Regions from separate parts of the Desulfovibrio sp. Huiquan2017 genome, predicted to be linked through region 1. Evidence: predicted binding sites of a transcription regulator. Region 1 holds the regulator's gene; each other region holds the start of a gene.
The links. The regulator sigma-54, encoded in region 1, starts transcription at its own class of promoters, with help from an activator protein. The targets are predictions, from matches to a motif close to CTGGCACGGNNNNTGCTT.

Region 1 (7,638 bases):
TGCGCTGGCGCGGAAGATCAAACTGCTGGTGCTCGACGTGGACGGCGTGCTCACCGACGGCGGCCTGTACTATGGCGACGAGGGGCTCCTCGTGAAGCGGTTCAATGTGCAGGACGGGCTCGGCATCAAGGTGGCCCAGGCAATGGGCCTTGAGGTCGGAGTCATCACGGGGCTGAATCAGAAACCGGTGGAGAACCGCGTTCGGGAACTGGGCATCCAGCATTATTACGCAGGGCATCACCGCAAGGTGCCGTTGTTCGAAGAGATGTGCGAAAAGGCGGGGGTCGATCCCCAGGAGGCCGCCTACATGGGCGACGACTGGATCGACCTGGCCGTAATGCGCCGCGCCGGGCTGGCCCTGTGCGTGCCCAACGCGGTGCCCGAGGTGATCGAGGCCGCGGATTGGATATCCGCCCGGCAAGGCGGACACGGCGCGGTCCGTGAAGCTATCGCCTTCATCCTGGAGGCCCGCGGCCTCAAGGAGCAGGCTCTGCAACACTGGGTGGACTAGATGAAAGGGCGCCCGGCTCTGATTCTTCTCGTCATTTTCGCCCTGGGGTTGCTTATCGGCCTGGGGGTGAATTCCCTTTTCTTTTCCGAGCCCATTCTGGAGGAAACCGGTACAGCCGAGCGGCCAAGGGCGTCGCGCGAGGAGATGTTCGCCGACGCCGACGTCTCGGCCGAGGACATCGAACTCGTCCAGGGCAAGCAGGGGGCCATGGCCTGGAAGTTGTTAGCCCGGAGTGCCAAGTACAACCAGGAACTCGGCATCATCGCCATGGATTTCCCCCAACTGACCGCCTTTTTCGGCGAGGATCGCCGGGAGGTCTACGTCCAGGCGGACCGTGGCGAGGTGGATCAGGAAAACGACAATCTGTCGTTGTACGACGGTGTCAGCGGGCGATTCGGCAACTTGGCCCTGGACGCCCAACATCTTGATTATGTGGGCGCAATAGGTAAGGTGTACCTCAAGGGCGGCGTCACTATGCGCCGACCGGACATGATTGTTCAGGCCAAGGCCATGGAACTCGACTTAGCCACGAACCAATTGGTGGCCGCGGGCGGCGTGGAAGCGTTGTTGGCCCCGGAAGGACTGGGAAGGAATCCTTTGCATGAAAACAAGGAATAAGACGTTGCGGAAAACGGTTCGACGTATGGGAATGCTGCTGCTGCTGGCCCTGTTGCTGGTTCCGGTCAGAGCCCTGGCCCAGGACTGGGGCGAAGTGCGCGAGGCCACGGTCAACCTCAACGTGCGCAAGGCGCCCAATCCAGGGGCCGCGCATGTGGTCACCCTGGCCAAGGGCCAGCGGGTGCGCACCGACTTCCCCGAAAACGGCTGGGTGGCCGTCTTCGAGTTGAGCGAAAAGGATCGCGACCCGGCCAAGGCCGTCGGGTACGCCAACGCGAAATTCCTCAAGGCTGTTGAGATGAAGAAGGCCGCGTCCACGCCCACTCCGGCGGCCCCCAAGATCGATTCCGGAGAAGGGCAGGTCACGGGTGCTGTGGCTGAAACACCGCCGCCCGCCCCCATTCCGGTGGGCATGGATCCGAACCGTCTGCCGGTGAAGATCACTTCCGATCGCATGACCTACAATGAAACCGGCAAGGTCATTTCCTTCGTGGGTAACGTGGTCGCTACCCATGGCGAACTGACCCTCTGGGCCGACAGGCTTTCGGCCTTTCTCGCGTCCAGCTCCGACAAGAAATTTTCCGCCGATAGCGTTGACCGCATCGTGGCCGAAGGCAAAGTCCGGGCACGGAAGGGGACCACCGAAGGAACCTGCGGCAAGCTGACCTACTTGGTGGGGCCGCAACTCCTCAAGATGGAGCAGAATCCCAAACTCCAGGATGGCCCCAACTCCTTGACCGGCGAAGTCATCAATTTCCACATCAAAGACGATCGATCCGAGGTCATCGGCGGCGAACAGCGCGTCAAGGCCGTCTTCATGACTCCCGGCAATCTCAAGGTGCAGTAGATGGCGGAAGGTCTGCGCGCAACGAACCTGTCCAAGCGGTACGGACAGAAAGAGGTCGTCCACGGCATCAACATAGAGGTCAACACGCGCGAGGTGGTCGGCCTGCTCGGTCCCAATGGCGCGGGCAAGACGACCACGTTCTACATGCTCGTGGGCATTGTTCAGCCCAACACCGGCGAGGTGTCGCTGAACGGCCAGCCGCTCACGGACAAGCCCCTGCACGAGCGCGCCCGCCTCGGCGTCAGCTATCTGCCCCAGGAAAGCTCCATCTTCAAAAAGCTTACCGTGCGCCAGAATCTCCAGATCATCCTGGAGCAGACCAACCTGACTTCACGGCAGCAGCGGGCCCGGGCCGAGGAACTCATGGAGATGTTCACCATCACCAAGCTGGCGGACCAGGCGGCCATGTTCCTGTCCGGCGGCGAGCGGCGCAGGCTTGAGATCGCCCGGGCGCTCATCCTCGATCCGCAGTTCATTCTTCTGGACGAACCGTTCGCGGGCATCGACCCCATTGCGGTCATCGACATCCAGGAAATAATCTCCGTGCTCAAGTCCATGGAGATCGGCATCCTCATTTCCGACCACAATGTCCGGGAGACCCTGAACATTTGCGATCGTGCCTACCTTGTCTACGAAGGGACGGTCATTCTGGAGGGAGCCCCGTCTGAAATCGTCACATCCAGCCGCGCCCGGCAGATCTATCTGGGCGAAGATTTTCATCTCTGATCTCCTTGCCCTTATCTTTTTTTCGCTTTCCCGATTTACACCGTACCCAAAGGTTGGTACACTTTTTTCATACCATCAATGTGCCCTGTGTATTTACAATAGAAACAGGATGTTATCACTATTGTGTTGCATCCTTAAATTCTCTGTGGCATAGTTGGTTTGAAAAAAATGGTGGGCGGGCGAAAAAAATTTTCGTTATCCAGCAGCCGATAAATACAACTTCAAGCGAGTGACGAATCATGGGATTGGAACTTCGGCAACAGCTCAAGCTCTCTCAGCAACTGGTCATGACGCCCCAGTTGCAGCAGGCCATCAAGCTGCTGCAGTTATCGCGTCTTGAACTACTGGAGACGGTGCAGCAGGAATTGTTGGAGAATCCCTTTCTTGATGAGACCGAAACCGACACCGAGGTCCCAGACAAAGCGGAGGCCCTGACCGAATCCCAGGCCGAGGAGGAGTTGGTCCGCAACGCCGACTGGGAAAACTATCTCGGCGAATTTTCCTCCACCTCCAAGCAGGCCATGTCCCGCGACATGGAAATGCCGGAAGAGGGTATGTCCTTCGAGGCGCGGCTGGCCTCCAAGCCTTCCTTGGAAGGGCATCTCAACTGGCAGATGCGTCTGTCCAGCTTTTCGGAGCAGGAATTGGCCATCGGGGACGTCATCATCGGCAATCTCGATTCAAACGGCTACCTGCAGGCGTCCATGGCGGAGTTGGGTGCCATGGTCCAGGCCTCCGAGGAGGAGATCGAATCCGTCCTGTTGCGCATCCAGCATTTGGACCCTGTGGGCGTGGGTGCCCGCAGCCCGCAGGAATGCCTGCTGGTCCAGATGGAAGTCCTGGGCTACGACGACCCGACTCTGGTCTCCCTGGTGCGCGACCATCTGGAGGATCTGGAAAAGAATCGCTACAAGCCGTTGGCGCGCAAATTCAAAATCTCCATGGACGAGCTCAAGGCATACCTGGACCTGCTCCAGACGCTCGATCCCATGCCCGGCGCCAATTTCTCCAGCACCGAGCCGCATTACGTCAGCCCGGACGTGTTCGTCTACAAGTACGGCGAGGACTTCGTCATCATCCTCAACGAGGACGGCATGCCCCGGTTGCAGATGAATACCTTCTACGTGGATTCCATGAAGGGCGCGGCCGACAAGGAGAAGGAATATTTTCAGGAAAAGATGCGTTCCGCCGCATGGTTGATGAAAAGTCTGTACCAGCGGCAGCGAACCCTGTATAAAGTGGTTGAAAGCATCGTCGGTTTTCAAAGAGCCTTCTTCGAAGAAGGCGTGACAAAGCTCAAACCCTTGATCCTCAAGGAGGTAGCGGAAGATATCGAAATGCACGAATCCACCGTGAGCCGGATCACGACGAACAAGTATGTTTCGACTCCCCACGGCATTTTCGAGCTGAAGTTTTTCTTCAACTCGGCCTTGGATCTGAACGACGGTTCCCAGGTGGGCTCGGAGAGCGTCAAGGCGCTCATCAAGCAAATGATCGCAGACGAAGACACGAAGAAACCGCTCAGTGACGAGCGCATCGGCGAGATCCTCCAGGAAAAACTGGAAGTGAATATCGCCCGGCGTACGGTCGCCAAGTACCGCTCGGCCATGGGCATTCCTTCATCTTCAAAACGCAAGCAGTACTTCTAGAACTGTTTGGCACTCTCAACCAGGAGGCGGCGTATGAACATCAGCTTCACTTTCAAGAACTTCGAGCCTTCCGATCACCTCAAGGGGTATGCGGAAAAGCGTTTTGAAAAGGTAGCAAAATACGTTTCCGATGCGGAGGCAGATCTCCAAGTCAATCTGCTGGTCGATAAGTTCCGCCACAAGGCGGACGTGATCCTGAACTCGGATCGCATTCATATCTCGGCCTATGAAGACTCGGAAGACATGTATTCCACCATTGACATGGTCCTGGACAAGCTGGAAGCCCAGCTCCGCAAGATGCGGGAAAAGATGAAGAACCGCCCCAGACAGGCGCGTCCGAATAAAATGGTGCAGATGAACTACCTGTCCTATGAGGACCTCGCTGCCGGTTCATCCCCCACCATCGTAGGCACCGATGCATACGAGCCCAAGCCCATGTCCGTGGACGAGGCCGCCATGCAGCTCGATGCCCTTGACAATGAATTCCTGGTCTTCCGCAATGCGGAAACCGAAGGCGTTAACGTAATATACAAGAGGAAGAACGGCGATTACGGCCTGATCGACCCTGGTAACTAAGCATGAAACTCAGTGATTACCTGGCGAAGGAGCTGATCCTTCCCGAACTCGCGTCCGAGACCAAATCGGACGTTCTGCAAGAACTCGTCGCCCCCTTGGGCGAACAATATCCAGAGATGGACACGGACCATGCGGTCCGTGTCCTTCTCGATCGTGAACGGCTCGGCTCCACTGGCATTGGGGACGGTATCGCCATTCCCCACGGCAAGCTCGAAGACCTGGAAAAGGTCATCGTGGTCGTGGGCCGCAGCCACAAGGGTGTGGAATTCGAGGCCCTGGACCATAGTCCCTGCACCATCTTTTTTTTGGTGCTGGCCCCGGAGCAGGTAGCGGGCATGCACCTGCGCGTCCTGGCGCAGATCTCCCGTCTTCTCAAGGACGAGGAATTCCGCAAGGCGTTTCTGGCGGCCGAAGACCTTGAGGCCCTCTGGGCCCTGCTCAAGAGCGTATAACCCCGGGACGGACACCGTTGACCGCGACCAATCCTTTTCCCGTGGTGATCGTCACCGGGCTCTCCGGGTCCGGCAAGAGCACCGCCCTCAAGGTCTTTGAAGATCTGGGCTTCTTCTGTATCGACGGACTGCCGTCCGAGATATCGCCCAAGCTGGCCGACCTCATCCTCAAATTCGATACCAAGTATCGCGGCCTGGCGCTGGGCATGGACCTGCGCCAGTTCGAGTTCGTGGACGGATGGGGACAGGCCCTGAAGGGGTTCGCCGAGCTCGGCATAACCCCGCAGGTCCTCTTTCTTGAAGCCAAGATGAGCGAACTGGTCCGGCGTTATGCGACCACCCGCCGGCCGCATCCGCTGGAGAGCCGCAACCTGGGCCTGGAAGCGGCGTTGGAAATGGAAAAAAAGCTGCTGGAGCCGGTCCGTTCCGGCGCGGCCCTGGTCCTGGACACCACGGACTACTCCATCCACGACCTGCGCCGGGTCATTCAGGCGAAGTGGTCATCCCTGGAAACGGTGGGTATGGGCATGCGGGTGCACATCATCACCTTCGGCTTCAAGTACGGCGTGCCGTCCGAGGCGGATCTGGTCTTCGATCTCCGTTTTCTGCCCAATCCTTATTTCGACAAATCCCTGCGGTCCTTGTCCGGCCTGGACAAGGCCGTGTCCACCTACGTCCTGGACAATCCCACGGGGCAAGGGTTCATTCAACGTTTCAAAGATTTTCTGCTTTATATCCTGCCGCTTTACGCTGAAGAAGGACGCTACAGGATCACCCTGGCCTTAGGCTGCACCGGCGGCCGGCATCGGTCGGTTTCCGTGGCCGAGTCGGTGCTGGCAACCCTGAAGGAAAAAGGGTATACGGTTTCGATCGAACATCGACATATGGAACTCGGTTAGACATGGTTGCAAAGACTGACAAAAAAGACGGCGTGATCGGCGTGGTGCTGGTTACCCACGGCAGCTTCGGCGAGACCCTGCTCGGGGCGGCCGAGATGGTTCTGGGCCCCCAGGACAATTGTCTGGCCGTGGGCATCGACGTGAACAAGGGCGTGGACGAAGCCCTGGAAGGCGTGCGCAAGGCGATCCAGTCCGTGGAGCAGGGCAAGGGCGTCCTGGCCCTGACCGATCTGTTCGGCGGTTCGCCCACGACCATGTCCCTTTCCCTGATGAAGTCGGAAAACCTTGAAGTCATCACCGGCGTCAACCTGCCCATGCTCGTGGCCACCCTGCAATCCCGTTCCCTGAAACTCCACGACCTGGCCGAAAAGGCCATGGAAGCAGGGCAGCAAGGGATCAAGGTCGCTGGGGCTATGCTGCGCAAGAAAGCGAAAAAGTAGGGACCGCGCCGTGACGTTTGTTCGTATAGACAACCGCTTGATTCACGGCCAGATCATTGAGACGTGGCTGCCCTATACCGGCGCCAAGACGGTCATCGTGGCCAACGACGAATTGGCTCACGACATCCTCCAGCAGGAAATCATGTCCCTGGCCATCCCCCAGGCGGTGAAGAGTTCCTTCGTTACCGTGGACGAGGTGCCCTCGGCCATTGCCCGACTCGGCTCCAACGTCGGCGACGACGGGGCCATCATTCTTTTTTCCAACTGCGCCGATGCCCGCCGGGCCTTTGATTCCGGCTTCGGCTTCCATGTGCTTAACGTCGGCAACATCCACTACAGCCCGGGCAAGCGACAGATATCCCCAAGCGTGGCCTTGTCCGACGAGGACGAGACCTGCCTGCGTCAGTTGAACCGCCAGGGCGTGGAACTCGATTTCCGCTGCGTGCCCAACGACCCCGTACAGGTGAGGTTCTAGGCCATGCTCATGCAACACTCCCTCGCTTGGTTCGCCCTGGTCGCTTTTTTTTTGCCCTCTTTTCCCAATTCCGTTCGTCGCTGACCATCGGTCTGCTTGAACGGCCCCTGGTGGTCGGCTTCTTCTGGGGCGCAGCCACCGGTGAATACACCACCAGCCTGTATATCGCCATATTCTTCGAACTGTTTTGGCTCGACCTCATCCCGGCCGGTACGTATATTCCACCACAACTCACGGCGGCCACCTTTGCGGCCCTGACCCTGACCACATGGTTCGGCCTCGAGCAGCCGTCCAGGATCATGCTCGTGCTTTTCGCCAGTATGCCGCTGGCCTGGATCGGCACCAAGGTGGAAGGGTGGCTCCGCGAGCGGGAGCAGGGCAGTTACAACGCACTGCTCAACTGGGCGCGCAATCCCGATTCCAAGCATCTGCCCGGTGCCCTGGT
Region 2 (7,638 bases), on a different contig from region 1:
CCTTCGGCAATGAGGCCGACCACCTTGGTGACCTTGCCGAAGGTCTGGCAGGGGTCGAGCCCTTCAAGCAGGCCGAGCTTCGTGTCCGCGTCCATGTTAGTCCTTGTCGCCGACGGTGATCTGCTCGGCCAACTGGTCGAATATGGGCTCCACGGCTTTCCAGCGGGTCTCGATGGTGTTGTCCACCTTGCCGCCCTCGGCCTCGATGACCACGCCGCCCATCTCAATGGCGGGGTCGCCCTTGACGGTCCAGTATTTGAGGGATGGGTTGCGGTCCTGGATGGTGCGCACGAATTCCTCGAGTTCCGCGGTTTCTTCGGGGTTGCAGCGGATTTCGATGCGCCGCTGGGATTCTATGCGGTCCAGGGCCTCGACCATCAGGGCTTGCAACGATTCGGCCCGCTTCTCGCTCATCTCCACCTTGAGGGTCTTGCTCAGCGCCAGGCGGATGAGCCGGACCACCTCCTGCCGCCTGGTTTCGAAAATGGTGCCGCCCTGGGCCCCGAGATTGGCGAGCAGGGTTTCGGCCTTGGCCGAAATGTCTTGGATGTGCTGGTCCACGAACGCCTGGGCGTCGGCCAGCCCCTGGGTGTATCCCTCGTGACGGGCCGTGGCGCGCAGGGCCTCGGCTTCGAGTTCGGCCAGCATCTTGATTTCCTTGGCCGCGTCCCGGGCCTTTTCGCGCACGCGGGTCAGATACTCCTCGTTGGTGGACTCGTCCCAGATGAGCTGGCGCTTGCCCTCCAGCTCCTGGATGGTCATCTCGTCGGGGCCGGGCGTGTCCATGCCGACCACGACCTTGCCCGTCATGCGCGGCGGGCGGGTGTTGGCTTTAGATAAAGACATCGCTGCCACCTCGGCTGATGACGATCTTGCCCTCGTCCTCCAGGCGGCGGACGGTCTTGACGATGGACTGCTGGGCGGCCTCCACCTCGGAGAGCTTCTTGGGCGGCATGATCTCCAGGTCCTCCTTGATCATGGCCGAGGCGCGCTCGGACAGGTTCTTGAAGAACTTTTCGCGCAGCTCCTCGCTGGCGCCCTTCAGCGCCACGGTGAGGTCCTCGTTGGAGACCTCCTTGAGCAGCTCGCGAATGGCGATGTCGTCGATGCCCTTGACGTCTTCGAACACGAACATGAGGTTGCGGATGTCCTCGGCCATCTGGGTGGACTCCTCCTCGATTTCGGACAGAACCTCTTCCTCGGTGTTGCGGTCCACTGCGTTGAGAATTTCGGCCACGGAATTGACGCCGCCGACCTTTTTGCCTTCCTTGCCGCCCATGGCGATGAGCTGGCTCTGGAGCACCTTGTCCACTTCCATGAGCATTTCCTCGGCCACGGCTTCGAGCTTGGCCAGACGCATGAGCACCTCGGCGCGTACGCCCGCGGGCAGGTTCTGGATGAGCTCGGCGGCCTGGTCCGGGTGCAGGTGCCCCAGGATGAGTGCCAGGGTCTGCGGGTGTTCGTTGCGCAGTATCTGGGCCAGGATGCGCGGGCTGACGTTTTCCAGCTCCTGGAACGGCGTGGGGCCGGTGTCCAGGTCCAGGGAATCCATGATGTACTTGGCGGTCTCCGCGTCCAGGGACTGGGTCAGCAGACGCTTGACCTGTTCCGGGCCGCCCACCAGCAGTTCCGCGCCGTAAGCCAGGGCCTCGTTGTACTCCTTGAGCACTTCCAGGACCTCTTCCTTGGGGATGGAATCGGTTTCGAGCATGGCCTTGGACACGGCGGCGATCTCGTTGCGCTCCATGCGTTTGAACACCTCCGCCGTGAACTTGTCGCCCAGGGCGAGGAGCACGATGGCCGTTTTCTGGGGGCCGCTGAAGTCTGCCATGTCTTACGCCTCCTGGGTAAGCCAGGTTTTGAGCAGGTGGACTGCCTGGTCGATGTTTTCGTCGGACAACTGGATGGCGTGGTTCTTGGCGTTTTCCAACCGTCTGGAAGCGTCCAGGGCCTCCTCGTCCATCTCTTCCTCCTCCAGGGCCAGCCGCTCGGAACCGGGCAGCCCGGCCATCTCCTCGATCTCCTGCTCGGCGACTCTGGGCCGGATCAGGGCCATGACCACCGGCCGGACGACCAGGATGAGGAAGAGGAAGATCAACAGGCCGTTGAGGAACGGCTTGCCCAGCCGCTGGGCGTATTCCAGCATGGTCCGCATGAGGGAATCGCCGTCGGTCAATTGCGGTTCGCCGAACGAGATGTTGCTGACCTCGATGGTGTCGCCGCGCGCTACGTCAAAGCCTACCGCGTTCTCGATCAGGGTACGGATGCGGTTGATCTCCTCGGCGGAGCGGGGCACGTAGACCTGATTGCCGTTGGCGTCCGCCTGCCACGTCCCGTCCACGATAACCGCAACGGTCAGACGTTTCAATTCCCCGACCGGGGCAATAATATTTTCTTCCTGCTTGTCGATCTCGAAGTTGGTCGTTCGGGACTCGCGGGTGGAATCCTGGGTGGTCTTGGTGCCGGAGAAGCCGTCGCCCCGGAAATTGACGTCGGGCTCGCCGCCCGCCAGCGAAGCCGCACCCTGCGTGGTCTCCTCGTTGCGGGTTTCGGAGCGGACCACGGCGCTGCTCGGGTCGTACATTTCCTTGCGCACGGTGCGCTGGCTGAAATCGAGGTCGGCGTTGACCCGGGCGATGACCTTCTCCGGGCCCACGGCCGGGCCGAGGAGTTCGAGGATCCGGCGTTGCAGCTTGCCTTCCACGTCCGCCTTGTGCTGAAGCTGGGCATTGGACATGGCCAGACCGGTGGTCTCGTCCTCGGGGGTGTAGAGCGGGTGCCCCTTCATGTCCGTGACCGTGATGTTCTTGGGTTCGAGCCCTTCAACGGCCATGGACACCAGGTTGACGATGCCCTTGATCTCGTCGGGTTCGAGTTTGCCGTCGCCCTTGAGCTGCAGGACAATGGATGCGGACGGCGCGACCTGGTCCTCGATGAACAGGGATTTTTGCGGAATGACCAGGTGGACCCTGGCCTTGTCCACGATGGGAAATTCGGTGATGGTCCGGGCCAGTTCGCCCTGGAGGGCGCGTTGATAGTTGACGTGCTGGACGAAGTCGGTCTGGCCGATCTGGACCTCGTCGAAGATTTCAAAGCCGATGCCCTGGCCGTGCAGGTTGCCTTCGCCCGCGACCTTGAGACGCAGCTCGTAGACCCGGTCCGCGGGGACCATGATGGTCTTGCCGTTGTTCTCGAGCTTGTAGTCTTCCTTTTGGGCCTGGAGCATGCCCACCACGCGGGAGGCGTCCTCGGGATAGAGGTTGCTCATCAGGACCCGGTAGTCGGGTTTGTTCATCCAATAGATCATCAGCGCGAAGGAGATGATCACGGCGGCGGCCAGCCCACCTATGAGGATACGTTGGGACACGGTGCGGTCGGCCCACAACCCCTGCATCTTGGACCAGTATTCGGCGACGAACGGAGGCATCTTCTCTTTCTCCAGCTAACGTTGCGGTATTGCGTCAATCACAGCGCCCTAGAAGGGCATCTGCATGACTTCCTTGTACGCGGTCATGATCTTGGAACGGACGGCGCCGGTCATCTGCATGGCCATGCCGGCCTTCTGCATGGAGATCATCAATTCATGCACGTTCTGGGTCTTGCCCGAGGCGAACTCCTCGATCATCGTCTCTTTGGTTTCCTGAAGGTCGTTGACCTTGACCAGGGAGGACTTGAGGGTATCGCCGAAGCTCTGGACGGGTTCCTGGGGTTTCTTCAGGCTCTGGGAAACCATGGAGTCCACCGAGCGGCGGCGGATGTCCATGGCGTTCTGGTAGGCGCTGAGAGCGACGCTTTTGACGACCATTGCTTATACCTCCTTACTCTTAGCCCTGGGAGATGGTCAGAGCTTTTTGAAACATGTTTTTGGCCGCCTGGACGGTCTGGACGTTGGCCTCGTAGCCGCGCATGGCCTGCATCATGTTGGCCATCTCCTCGACCACATTGATGTCCGGGTAGAACACATAGCCCTGATCGTTGGCGTCCGGGTGGTCGGGTTCGTAGGCCTGCTTGAAGGGGCGGTTGTCGGCGGTCACGCCGAGGACCTTGACCCCTTCCAAATCGCGGTTGAGCTGGTTCTGCATGGCCTGGTCGAAGGGCGAGTATACCGGGGTGGACTCGAAGGAGACCGACTTGCGCTGGTACGGTCCGCCCGTCGCCGTCTTGGTGGTGCGGATGTTGGCCATGTTCATGGAAATGACGTTGAGTTGCGCCCGTTGGGCCGTGAGCCCGGACGCGCCGATGTCCATCGCTGTCATGATGTCCATTTACTTGCTCCCTTCCATGATGACTTTGTTCATGCCCTCGAAGCTCTTCTTGATGACCGATGCCAGGGCGTTGTACATCATGGTGTTCTTGGCGCTGGTGGTCATTTCCTTGTCCAGGTTTACTTCGTCCTGGCCGTAGACTTCCCGCGCCCGAAAATCCTGGAGTCCATCGCCTTTGAACCCGTCGGGGTCGAAGGTCGTGGGCAGGTGGTCCTGCTGGGTGCGGGTGAGCTTGCCCAGGGCGTTCTGATTCAGGGCGTCCTGGAGGCGGTTTTCGAATTCGAGACGGCGGGCCTTGTAGCCCGGCGTGTTCACGTTGGCGATGTTGCCCGTGACGATATTTTGACGTTCCAGGCGCAGGTCCATAACCTTCGCCGTGACGTTGAGATGTTGCTCGAAAAGTCCTCGCATGCCTTGCTCCTCCTGCATTCGCGTATCGGTTGCGGTCCGGCGGGGGCACGTTTTTCCGCCAGGGCCGCCAGACTTTAAGCAACTCCCGTTCCAATTAAATAACTGATTGAAATTAAATGGAAAGTGTGAAAGACAGCATCTGTGACGTCAGACTTTCGGATAATCGGCTGCGGTCAGGCTTGGCCGAAGCGAGCGGAAAACGCGGTAGATTCTTCCGCTCCGGCCCGTTCCGGAGCTGGGCCGGGGAGAGTGCCGAGTGGTGGGTGTCTCATTGAAGTTCAATCTGTGCAGCATGTTATGAGTGACATGGGCGGATTGCGGCAACATGGTTTTTACCTTTTGGCACATTGATTGCTATGTCGCTTTTGGCCGAATCGGCCCAAGATATCTTTTCAGCCCGGCCTCCGGGCAAAGGAGAAATGGAGGGGAATTATGAGTGGTCATCTGGATTATGAAATCAATAAGGAACTCGGCGAATGCTACCTGTTCATGGGTGAGCTGGACAAGGCCGAGGAGTACTACAAGAAGGCCGTCGGTTCCAACGGCGTCCATCCCGACCCCTATCTCGGCCTGGCCACGGTCGCCGTCCAGCGCGGCGATCTGGAAAACGCCGAGATCATGTACCGGAAGGCTCACAAGGTCGAGCCGTCGGACAAAAGTCTTTCCGGGATAGCGCTCATCTGCATGGAGAACGGCAACAAGGACGAAGCCTTCTCCCTGTTCATCGAGGCCATCGGTATGAATCCCGAAAACATGGTCGCCCTGTTCAGCCTGATCCGGCTCGGCCATGAACTGGAACGTCTCGACGAGATCATTCCGCATCTCGAAAATTACCTCGAAATCGACCCGGCCAAGCACGAAGTGCGCTACTCCCTGGCCGGGTGCCTGGCCTGCGCCGGGCAGAAGGACGCGGCCATCAGCCAGCTTGAGGTCCTTCTCGAAAAGGACCCCGAGAACGCTGCGGCCAAGGAAATGCTTGACCAGTTCCGGTCCTGATCACGGTCTCCCCTCCCGTTGATTTCCCGTCCCGTATTCCTTGTGGAAGCGGGGCGGGGAATCAGCCTTGAGATCGGCTCGCGGGCGTGCTAGCCGCGTTGTCGTGGACGAGACGATGCCTCGCGCGGGAAATCCGTGCGTCGGTTTTGTCGCTTTCCGACGTTTGGCGTCCATGGCCGGACTCTCCCCCTTCCGAACCTTCCCGCAGGCGGTCCTCAGCGCCGATTCCCGTTTTTTAGTGCGTCACGCAGGGCGGCCCGGGGACGTCCCACCCACGTTCCGTGCGGAGGGATGGGCCTGTTCCCGGTTTTGGCGCGGTTTTCGGACCGCGTTTCTCTCCGTTTATGAACACCTGTGGAAAAGACGCTGTTTTTCGCGCTGTTTTTCGCCGGAAACCGTGGCCTTCCGCGCCTTGCGTTTGGGCGGCAAATCTGGCACAGGCACTCAAAACATCAAGTGAGGTTGCGATGAATCTGTTGCCTGTTAAGCGAGCCATACTGTCCGTTACCGACAAAACCGGCCTGGCCGAGTTCGCCAAATTCCTGGTGGACCAGGACTGTGAGTTGGTATCCACCGGCGGAACCAAAAAAATGTTGAAAGAAGCCGGGCTGCCCGTCACCTCGGTATCCGACGTCACCGATTTCCCCGAGATCCTCGGCGGCCGGGTCAAGACCCTGCACCCGCACATCCACGGCGGCATCCTGGCCGACAAGGACGACGAGGCGCACATGGAAACCCTGCGTGATTTCGGCATCGAGCCCTTCGATCTGGTCTGCGTCAATCTCTATAATTTCGCCGACGCCGTGGCCAAGGGACTGGACCTGAAGGCCGCTGTCGAGCAGATCGACATCGGCGGCCCGACCATGCTTCGAGCCACGGCCAAGAATTTCCACTCCGTCTGCGTGGTCCCCGATCCCCAGTATTACGAGACGGTCGAGAGGGAGATCAAGGAGCATGGCGGCCTGACGCTTGAGTTCCGCAAGGAGATGGCCACCCTGACCTTCCGGCTGACCAGTGAATACGATGCCATGATTACCAAGTACCTGAGCGAGAACGACGTCTAGGGCCAGCGCGCCCGGGCCGTCTGCCCGAGTCCGTGGCAGGAGGCGGTTTTGACGATATGGATCAGGGAGCGGAAATCCTGCCGAGAACGAAAGAATCGGGGTGATTTCCGCTCCCTGTTCGGTTATTGATGGAACGGCCGTTCTTGGCCGCATTCGAATTTACCAGGGAGCACAATCATAGCCCAGAAGCCCAAGGGCAACCTCCAGGGGTTGAAGCCCAACCAGATCAAACGCCTGTCCCGCCTGTACCAGCGCCAGTTCCCGACCGACTCGGTCTATACCACCGAACAGGGCCGCGAATTGGCCGAACTGTCCACCGACACCGGCCGCCAACTCGGCCTGCTCATTGACCGCCAAGGCAAGGTAGTCATGGTGCTGGTGGGCGACAACCGGTCCATCTACATTCCCGAATTGCCCCGCGCGCGGATGAGCTCGGGCCGTTTGCGCGGCCTGCGGCTGCTGCATACCCATCTGGCCGAGGAAACCCTCAGTCAGGAGGACCTCATGGACATGGTCTTCCTGCGCCTTGACTCCGTGGCCGCCCTGACCGTGCGCGAAGGGGCGCCCGTGGCCGTGGAGGCCGCCCATCTGCTGCCGCCCAATCCGGACGAAAAGAGCTATGAGCTGTTTCCGCCCGTGCGTTGGGACCGGTTCGAGCACGATTTGGGGGCCGTCACCACCGCCCTGGAGGACGAGTTCCGCCGTCAGGCGGACGGCCAGGGAACCGGCTCGGACGAGGACCGGGCGCTCCTGGTCAGCGTGGACGAGACGCCACGCCCGGTGCAGGAGCTTTCCCTTGCGGAATTGGCCGAGCTGGCCGACACCGCCGGGCTGACCGCTGCCGGGACCATGATTCAGCGGGTGCGCAAGCGCAATCCCAAGTTCATCATGGGCAAGGGCAA
Region 3 (7,638 bases), on a different contig from region 1:
TCATCACCGAGGCCATCGAACTGCTCAAGTCCTCCATGCCGCGCAAGATCGAGGTCCGCTCGCGCATCCAAGACAACCTGGCCTGCGTGTACGCCGACCCGACCCAGATCCACCAAGTGGTCATGAACCTGTGCACCAACGCCTTCCATGCCCTACGCCGCACGGGCGGGACCATCGAGGTCCGGCTGGACCAGTCCGAGGTCTCGCGTGAGGACGCGGACATGATCGGACTGGCCCCGGGCGAATACGTGCGCCTGGTGGTGGAGGACAACGGGCCGGGCATCCCCTTGGACATCGCGGACAAAATCTTCGATCCCTTCTTCACCACCAAGGACAAGACCGAGGGCACGGGACTGGGGCTGGCGGTCGTCCACGGCATCGTGCACAGCCACAAGGGCGGCCTCCAGGTCGAGCCGCGCGAAGGCGGCGGCACGACGTTCTCCATATACCTGCCCAAGGGCGACGCGGACCAGTGCGGCGACGTGAACCTGTTCAGCGCGCCACGCAACCTCGGCGCTCATATCCTCTTTGTGGAAGACGACGTGGACCAACTCCAGACCACGCCGCGCCTGCTCGAAACCATGGGCTATGTGGTCGAAGGCCAGGAAAGCCCGCTCGCGGCCCTACGCCGGGTCAACGACATGCCCGACGAATTCGACTTGGTCATCACCGACTACGATATGCCCGGCATGAGCGGCACCCAGCTGGCCCGAAGGCTGGCGGTCATCGACCGGGACCTGCCGGTTATTCTCATTTCCGGCCGCGAAGATGCAGTTTCGGCGGCTGCGGGCTTGCCGAATATCCGTCTGGTGGTTATCAAACCCTACGACAAACAGGATCTGTCCCGGGTCATCAGCAGTGTGCTGAGCAACGAGAAACAAGGGGAGTGACGTGGCGGCGATATTGATCATAGACGACGACCTCGATGTCTGCGAGACCATGGAGAGCCTGATCACCAGGCTGACCCATGACTGCGTCTCGGCCCACACCCTGGACTCCGGGCTGCGGCTGATGCGCAAGAAGGCCTTCGACGTGATCTTTCTGGACGTCCGCCTGCCGGATGGAAACGGCTTGGATATCCTGCCGGACATCATGGCCCTGCCCGATCCGCCCGAAGTCATCATCCTGACCGGCAAAGGCGACCCGGACGGTGCGGAGTTGGCCATTCGGGGCGGCGTCTGGGATTACCTGCTCAAACCGTCCAGCATCCGCGAAATTTCCCTGACCCTGGGCCGCGCCCTCAAATACCACGAGGAAAAACGCGACCGGGACGGAGACCGAGGCCTGGAACTCACCGGCGTGGTAGGCGACAGCCCGATCATCCGGGTCAGCTTCAACCTCCTGTCCCAGGCGGCCCGGTCGGAGACCAATGTGCTCATCACCGGCGAGACCGGCACGGGCAAGGAATTGTTCGCGTCCACCATCCACGCCAACTCCAAGCGCAAGTCCGGCAATTTCGTGGTCGTGGACTGCGCCGGGCTGACCGAATCCCTGCTGGAATCCACTCTCTACGGATACCGCAAAGGGGCCTTCACCGGCGCTCAGGCCGACCGCATCGGACTGGTCAAACTGGCCGACGGCGGCACCCTTTTCCTGGACGAGGTGGGCGAAATGCCGCTGTCCATGCAAAAGGCCTTTCTGCGCGTCCTCCAGGAACGAACCTTCCGCCCGGTGGGCGACACCCGCGAGCAGACCAGCGACTTCCGGCTGGTGGCGGCCACCAACCGGGACCTGGACGAGATGGTCGAAAAGGGGACATTCCGTTCGGACCTGCTGTACCGCCTCAAGACAATGCATATCCATCTGCCGCCCCTCCGGGAACGGCCCGAGGACATCAAGCCCTTGTGCATATATCGGGTCAACCAGCTCTGCCGCCAGTACGCCATGCCGCCCAAGTCCTTCGGCTCGGACTTCAACCCGGCCCTGGAAAGCTATGACTGGCCGGGCAACGTCCGCGAACTGTTCAATATCCTGGAGCGGGCCGTGGTCACCTCGGGTACCGAGAAAACCCTCTACGCCATGCACTTGCCGCGCGAACTGCGCATCCAGATCGCCAAGGCCCAAATTGAGCGGTTGACCAACACCCCGCCCGAAAAAGAAGCCCTGTTCCCTCCGGACACGGAGCCTGTCCGAAAAATCGGACAGGATATCTTCGAGGACATCTTCGAGCAGGAACTGCCGACACTGCGGGATTTCAAGAGCACTGCGGAAAAGGTCTACCTCGGTGAGCTCATCCGCCAATGCGACGGCGACCTGCCCCGCATACTCGACGTATCCAAACTCTCCCGCTCACATTTCTACGGCCTGCTCAAGAAGTACGGCCTGTCCCTTTAGGAAAACCCATGGCAGACTTCGCTTCCTACTGCGATTTTTGCGCGTCCCGCGACACGGACGATGTGGACCGCGCGTACCACGACACCCGCTATGGCTTTCCCATCGAGGACGACGGCGAACTGTTCGCGTTGCTGATCATGGAGATCAACCAGGCGGGGCTGAGCTGGCGGACGATACTCAACAAGGAACCAAACTTCCGCAAAGCCTACGACGGATTCGACATCCCCACCGTGGCCGCCTATGGCGAAGCGGACCGGGCCCGGCTCCTGGCCGACGCAGGCATCATCCGCAATCGCCTCAAGGTCGATGCGGCCATCCACAACGCGGGCGCCATCCTGGACCTGCAACGCGAATACGGCTCCTTCAAGGCCTGGCTGGATGCCCACCACCCTTTGGAAAAAGCGGCCTGGGTCAAACTGTTCAAAACCCGCTTCAAATTCGTGGGCGGCGAGATCGTCGGCGAGTTTCTCATGAGTTCCGGCTACCTGAAGGGCGCACATACCGAAACTTGCCCAATCCAGAAGGCCGTGTTAGAGGCCTGTCCGGCCTGGGCTCGATCCACGGAGGGGTGAACCCCAAACGCCCCGTATTCCGGTCTGTTCCGGCTTGTCCGTTTTTCCGGACGCCCCTGGTTCGTTCCCTTGCGCCTCCGCTTTACGCTCAAAACCCCATGCGTCGAGCTTTTATCATGTCCGCAATCGAAATTTCGTCCTATTTTTCAGACTGCCCCCTTTGCCGGGAACGTCCTCTTTCACTTCCTCTCTTTGTAACACATTGTAAAAACGGCTGATTTAAATTTTCACAAACTTGGCACGGATGTTGAGTATACACCGTGTCATCAAACGAACGGGTTCGCTCGGCGGACGCCGAGAAATCCCGACGACCCACAATAGGAGAAGAATCCAATGTCCAAGATGAAAACGATGGATGGCAACACCGCCGCCGCATGGGTGGCCTATGCCATGAGTGAAACCGCCGCCATCTACCCCATCACGCCCTCGTCCACCATGGGCGAGATCGCCGATGAATGGGCCGCTCAAGGTCGCAAGAATATTTTCGGGCAGACCCTTGAAGTTCGCCAGCTCCAGTCCGAAGCGGGCGCGGCGGGTGCCGTGCACGGCGGCTTGGCCGGCGGCGCGCTGACGACCACCTTCACCGCTTCCCAGGGTTTGCTGTTGATGATCCCGAACATGTACAAGATCGCGGGCGAACTGCTGCCCTGTGTCTTCCACGTGTCCGCCCGGGCCATCGCTGCTCACGCCCTGTCCATCTTCGGCGACCATCAGGACGTCATGGCCTGCCGCCAGACCGGTTTCGCCATGCTCGCGGCCGCTTCGGTCCAGGAAGTCATGGACCTCTCCCTGGTGGCCCATTTGTCCACCATCGAGGCCAGCGTGCCCTTCGTCTCCTTCTTCGACGGCTTCCGCACCTCGCATGAGATCCAGAAAATCGAGACCATCGACTACGCCGACATGAAGCCGCTCCTGAACATGGACAAGGTGGCCGCCTTCCGCAAACGCGCCATGAACCCGGAGCATCCGAACATTCGCGGCACCGCCCAGAACCCGGACATCTACTTCCAGGGCCGCGAGGCCTCCAACTCCCACTACGACGCCATTCCGGCCATCGTCGAGGAGTACATGGCCAAGGTGTCCGCCCTGACCGGCCGCGCCTACAAGCCCTTTGACTACGTGGGCGCGCCCGATGCCGAGCGCGTGATCATTTCCATGGGCTCCTCCTGCGAGACCATCGAAGAAGTGGTTAACCGCCTGACCGCCGAAGGCGAAAAGGTCGGCCTGATCAAGGTCCGCCTGTACCGCCCGTTCTCGGCCAAGCATTTCCTGGCCGTTCTGCCCGAGACCGCCAAGTACGTGTCCGTGCTCGACCGCACCAAAGAGCCGGGCGCCCTGGGCGATCCGCTGTACCAGGACATCAGCACCGTGTTCCTGGAACGGGGCAACGGTCCCGTCCTCACCGCCGGCCGCTACGGCCTGGGCTCCAAGGAGTTCACGCCCGCCATGGCCAAGGCCGTGTTCGACAACATGGCGTCTTCCGCCCCCAAGTTCCACTTCACCGTGGGTATCGAGGATGACGTCACCAACGCCTCCCTCGTCACGACCGGGACCCTGGACACCACCCCTGAAGGCACCGTCCAGTGCAAGTTCTGGGGTCTCGGCTCGGACGGGACGGTCGGCGCGAACAAGCAGGCCATCAAGATCATCGGCGACAACACCGACATGTATGCGCAGGGCTACTTCGCCTACGACTCCAAGAAGTCCGGCGGCATCACCATCTCCCACCTGCGCTTCGGCCACAAGCCCATCCAGTCCACCTACCTGGTGGCCTCGGCCGACTACGTCGCCTGCCACAACCCGAGCTACGTGCACCTGTACGACGTGCTCGACGGCATCAAGGACGGCGGCACCTTCGTGCTGAACTGCCCCTGGACCGCCGAACAGATGGACAGGGAACTGCCCGCCGCCATGCGCCGGACCATCGCCCAGAAGAACCTCAAGTTCTACGCCGTGGACGCGGTCAAGATCGCCGGCGAAGTGGGCCTGGGCGGCCGCATCAATATGGTTATGCAGACCGCCTTCTTCAAACTGGCCGACGTCATTCCCTTCGATCAGGCCGTCAGCCTGCTCAAGGACGGCATCGACAAGGCCTACGGTAAGAAGGGTCCGAAGATCGTTGAGATGAACTGCGCCGCCGTGGACAAGGCTGCGGACGCCATCGTCGAGATTCCGGTCCCGGCCGCCTGGGCGGATCTGGCCGACGACGTCAAGCCCGAAGCCGACGAGCCCGAATACGTCAAGAACATCATGCGCCCGGTCCTGGCCCAGAAGGGCGACGACCTGCCGGTCTCCGTCTTCTCCGAGGACGGCACCGTGCCGCTGTCCACTTCCAAGTACGAAAAGCGCGGCGTGGCCATCAAGGTCCCCGAATGGATCGCCGACAACTGCATCCAGTGCAACCAGTGCGCTTTCGTCTGCCCGCACTCCGCCCTGCGCCCGGTGCTGGTTTCCGAGGATGAAATGAAGAACGCCCCGGCGACCTTCGTCACCCAGGACGCCAAGGGCAAGGACGTCAGCGGACTGAAGTACCGCATGCAGGTCAACACCATGGATTGCCTGGGTTGCGGCAACTGCGCCGACATCTGCCCGGCCAAGGAAAAGGCGCTGGTCATGAAGCCCATCGCCACCCAGACCGATGCGCAGGTCCCCAACTTCGACTTCACCGAGACGGTCAGCTACAAGGACGCCTTCAAGCGTGATTCCGTCAAGGGCTCCCAGTTCAAGCAGTCGCTCATGGAATTCTCCGGCGCCTGCTCCGGCTGCGGCGAAACCCCGTACGTCAAGGTGCTGACCCAGCTCTTCGGCGAGCGTATGATCATCGCCAACGCCACGGGCTGCTCCTCCATCTGGGGCGCGAGCGCACCGTCCACCCCCTACTGCACCAACCACGACGGCTTTGGCCCCGCCTGGGGCAACTCCCTGTTCGAAGACGCGGCCGAATTCGGCTTCGGCATCGAAATGGGCGTGAACAGCCGCCGCAAGACCCTGATCGCCAAGTGCGAAGCGGCCGCCGCTTCCGCCACCGGCAAGGTCAAGGAAGCCCTGGAAGCCTGGCTGGCCGCCAAGGACGACGCCGAAGGCTCCGCCAAGACCGGCGCGGCCCTGAAGACCGCCCTGAACGGCGCCACCGACGAGGCCCTCAAGGAAATCGCGGCCGATGCCGACCTGTTCACCAAGAAATCCGTGTGGATCTTCGGCGGTGACGGCTGGGCCTACGACATCGGTTACGGCGGCGTGGACCACGTCATCGCCTCCGGCAAGGACGTGAACATCCTGGTCATGGACACCGAGGTGTACTCCAACACCGGCGGACAGTCCTCCAAGGCCACCCCGCTCGGCTCCATCGCCAAGTTCGCAGCCGCAGGCAAGTGCACCGGCAAGAAGGACCTGGGCCGCATGGCCATGACCTACGGTTACGTCTACGTGGCCTCCGTGGCCATGGGCGCGGACAAGCAGCAGCTCATCAAGGCCTTCAAGGAAGCCGAGGCTTACAATGGACCCTCGCTGATCATCTGCTACGCCCCGTGCATCAACCAGGGCATCAAGAAGGGCATGGGCAAGACCCAGCTCGAACAGAAGCTGGCCGTGGCCTCCGGCTACTGGCCCCTGTATCGCTTCAACCCCGAACTGACCCAGCAGGGCAAGAATCCGTTCACCTTGGAGTCCAAGGCTCCCGACGGATCCCTTCAGGAATTCCTGTCGGGCGAAAACCGCTACGCCATGCTGGAACGGTTCCACCCGGAACTCTCCAAGGCGTTCCGCGAAAAACTGGAGAAGGACTACGCCGACCGTTACGCCATCCTCACCCATCTGGCCGAAGCCGACTACGGCAAGGCCGAGGTGGAAGAGCCTGCCGCATGCGAAACCGGTGTGTCGGCCGAAGCCCCGGGTTCGGGTGAACCCTGTGACGACGGCAGATAATAGTTAGAGGCATGTGCGGGGCGGGGTTGTTGCGGAGGCTTCGCCTGACCCGCCCCGCACATCTGTTTTGAACCGTGAGGGTTGTTCCTCACACCCATGGAGGTTTGTTTAATGTCTATCGAAGTGCTTGCGTTGATCGCGCTGCTGCCCATCCTGGTGGCGCTCATCCTCATGGTCGGCATGCGCTGGCCCGCCACTAAAGCCATGCCCCTGGCGTGGCTGACTGCGGCGGTCGGTGCAATCCTGGCCTGGCAACTGCCCGTGGCCTATGTCGCTGCCCTGACCCTGCAAGGGTTCATCACGGCCATCGGCATCCTGATCATCGTTTTCGGCGCAATCCTGATCTTGCGCACCCTGCAGCATTCCGGCGGTATGGAGACAATCCAGCACGGCATGCAGAACATCACTCCCGACCGGCGCATCCAGGCCATCATCATCGGCTACATGTTCGCCGCCTTCATCGAAGGCGCGGCCGGTTTCGGCACTCCCGCCGCCCTGGCCGCCCCGCTGCTGCTCTCCCTGGGCTTTCCGCCCCTGGCCGCAGCCATCATCTGCCTGGTCTTCAACTCTTTCCCGGTCACCTTCGGCGCGGTCGGCACTCCCGTCGTCCTGGGCCTCAAGTTCCTGGCCCCCGGCGTGGACGCCGCGGTCAAGGCCGGTGCTCCCGGCCTGAACTTCGCCAACATGGGCGACTTCAACCTGCTGGTCGGCCAATGGGCCACCATCATGAACCTGGGCATGATCTTCATCCTGCCTATCTTCATGCTCGGTTTCATCACCCGCTATTTCGGCCCCGAGCGTAGCTGGA

Region 2: a site for sigma-54 is predicted at 4,753-4,770, ahead of flgB (flagellar basal body rod protein FlgB). Genes of this name have one in related genera too.
Region 3: a site for sigma-54 is predicted at 3,142-3,159, ahead of nifJ (pyruvate:ferredoxin (flavodoxin) oxidoreductase). Genes of this name have one in related genera too.

Annotation. Positions count from the first base shown of each region.
Region 1 is NZ_JAFMPN010000014.1:4,575-12,212, forward strand. Features, by position in the region: gene J0909_RS12845 (KdsC family phosphatase) at 1-511, shown strand, start outside; gene lptC (LPS export ABC transporter periplasmic protein LptC) at 512-1,129, shown strand; gene J0909_RS12855 (LptA/OstA family protein) at 1,155-1,976, shown strand; gene lptB (LPS export ABC transporter ATP-binding protein) at 1,977-2,702, shown strand; gene rpoN (RNA polymerase factor sigma-54) at 2,942-4,351, shown strand; gene hpf (ribosome hibernation-promoting factor, HPF/YfiA family) at 4,385-4,927, shown strand; gene J0909_RS12875 (PTS sugar transporter subunit IIA) at 4,930-5,379, shown strand; gene rapZ (RNase adapter RapZ) at 5,397-6,278, shown strand; gene J0909_RS12885 (PTS sugar transporter subunit IIA) at 6,281-6,718, shown strand; gene J0909_RS12890 (PTS sugar transporter subunit IIB) at 6,729-7,193, shown strand; gene J0909_RS12895 (PTS sugar transporter subunit IIC) at 7,220-7,638, shown strand, end outside.
Region 2 is NZ_JAFMPN010000003.1:59,907-67,544, reverse strand. Features, by position in the region: gene J0909_RS03070 (FliI/YscN family ATPase) at 1-95, opposite strand, end outside; gene J0909_RS03065 (FliH/SctL family protein) at 97-846, opposite strand; gene fliG (flagellar motor switch protein FliG) at 833-1,831, opposite strand; gene fliF (flagellar basal-body MS-ring/collar protein FliF) at 1,835-3,427, opposite strand; gene fliE (flagellar hook-basal body complex protein FliE) at 3,476-3,805, opposite strand; gene flgC (flagellar basal body rod protein FlgC) at 3,825-4,265, opposite strand; gene flgB (flagellar basal body rod protein FlgB) at 4,266-4,676, opposite strand; gene J0909_RS03035 (tetratricopeptide repeat protein) at 5,109-5,672, shown strand; gene J0909_RS03030 (IMP cyclohydrolase) at 6,140-6,736, shown strand; gene hflX (GTPase HflX) at 6,947-7,638, shown strand, end outside.
Region 3 is NZ_JAFMPN010000016.1:58,143-65,780, forward strand. Features, by position in the region: gene J0909_RS14495 (hybrid sensor histidine kinase/response regulator) at 1-890, shown strand, start outside; gene J0909_RS14500 (sigma-54-dependent transcriptional regulator) at 892-2,334, shown strand; gene J0909_RS14505 (DNA-3-methyladenine glycosylase I) at 2,343-2,906, shown strand; gene nifJ (pyruvate:ferredoxin (flavodoxin) oxidoreductase) at 3,240-6,830, shown strand; gene J0909_RS14515 (L-lactate permease) at 6,942-7,638, shown strand, end outside.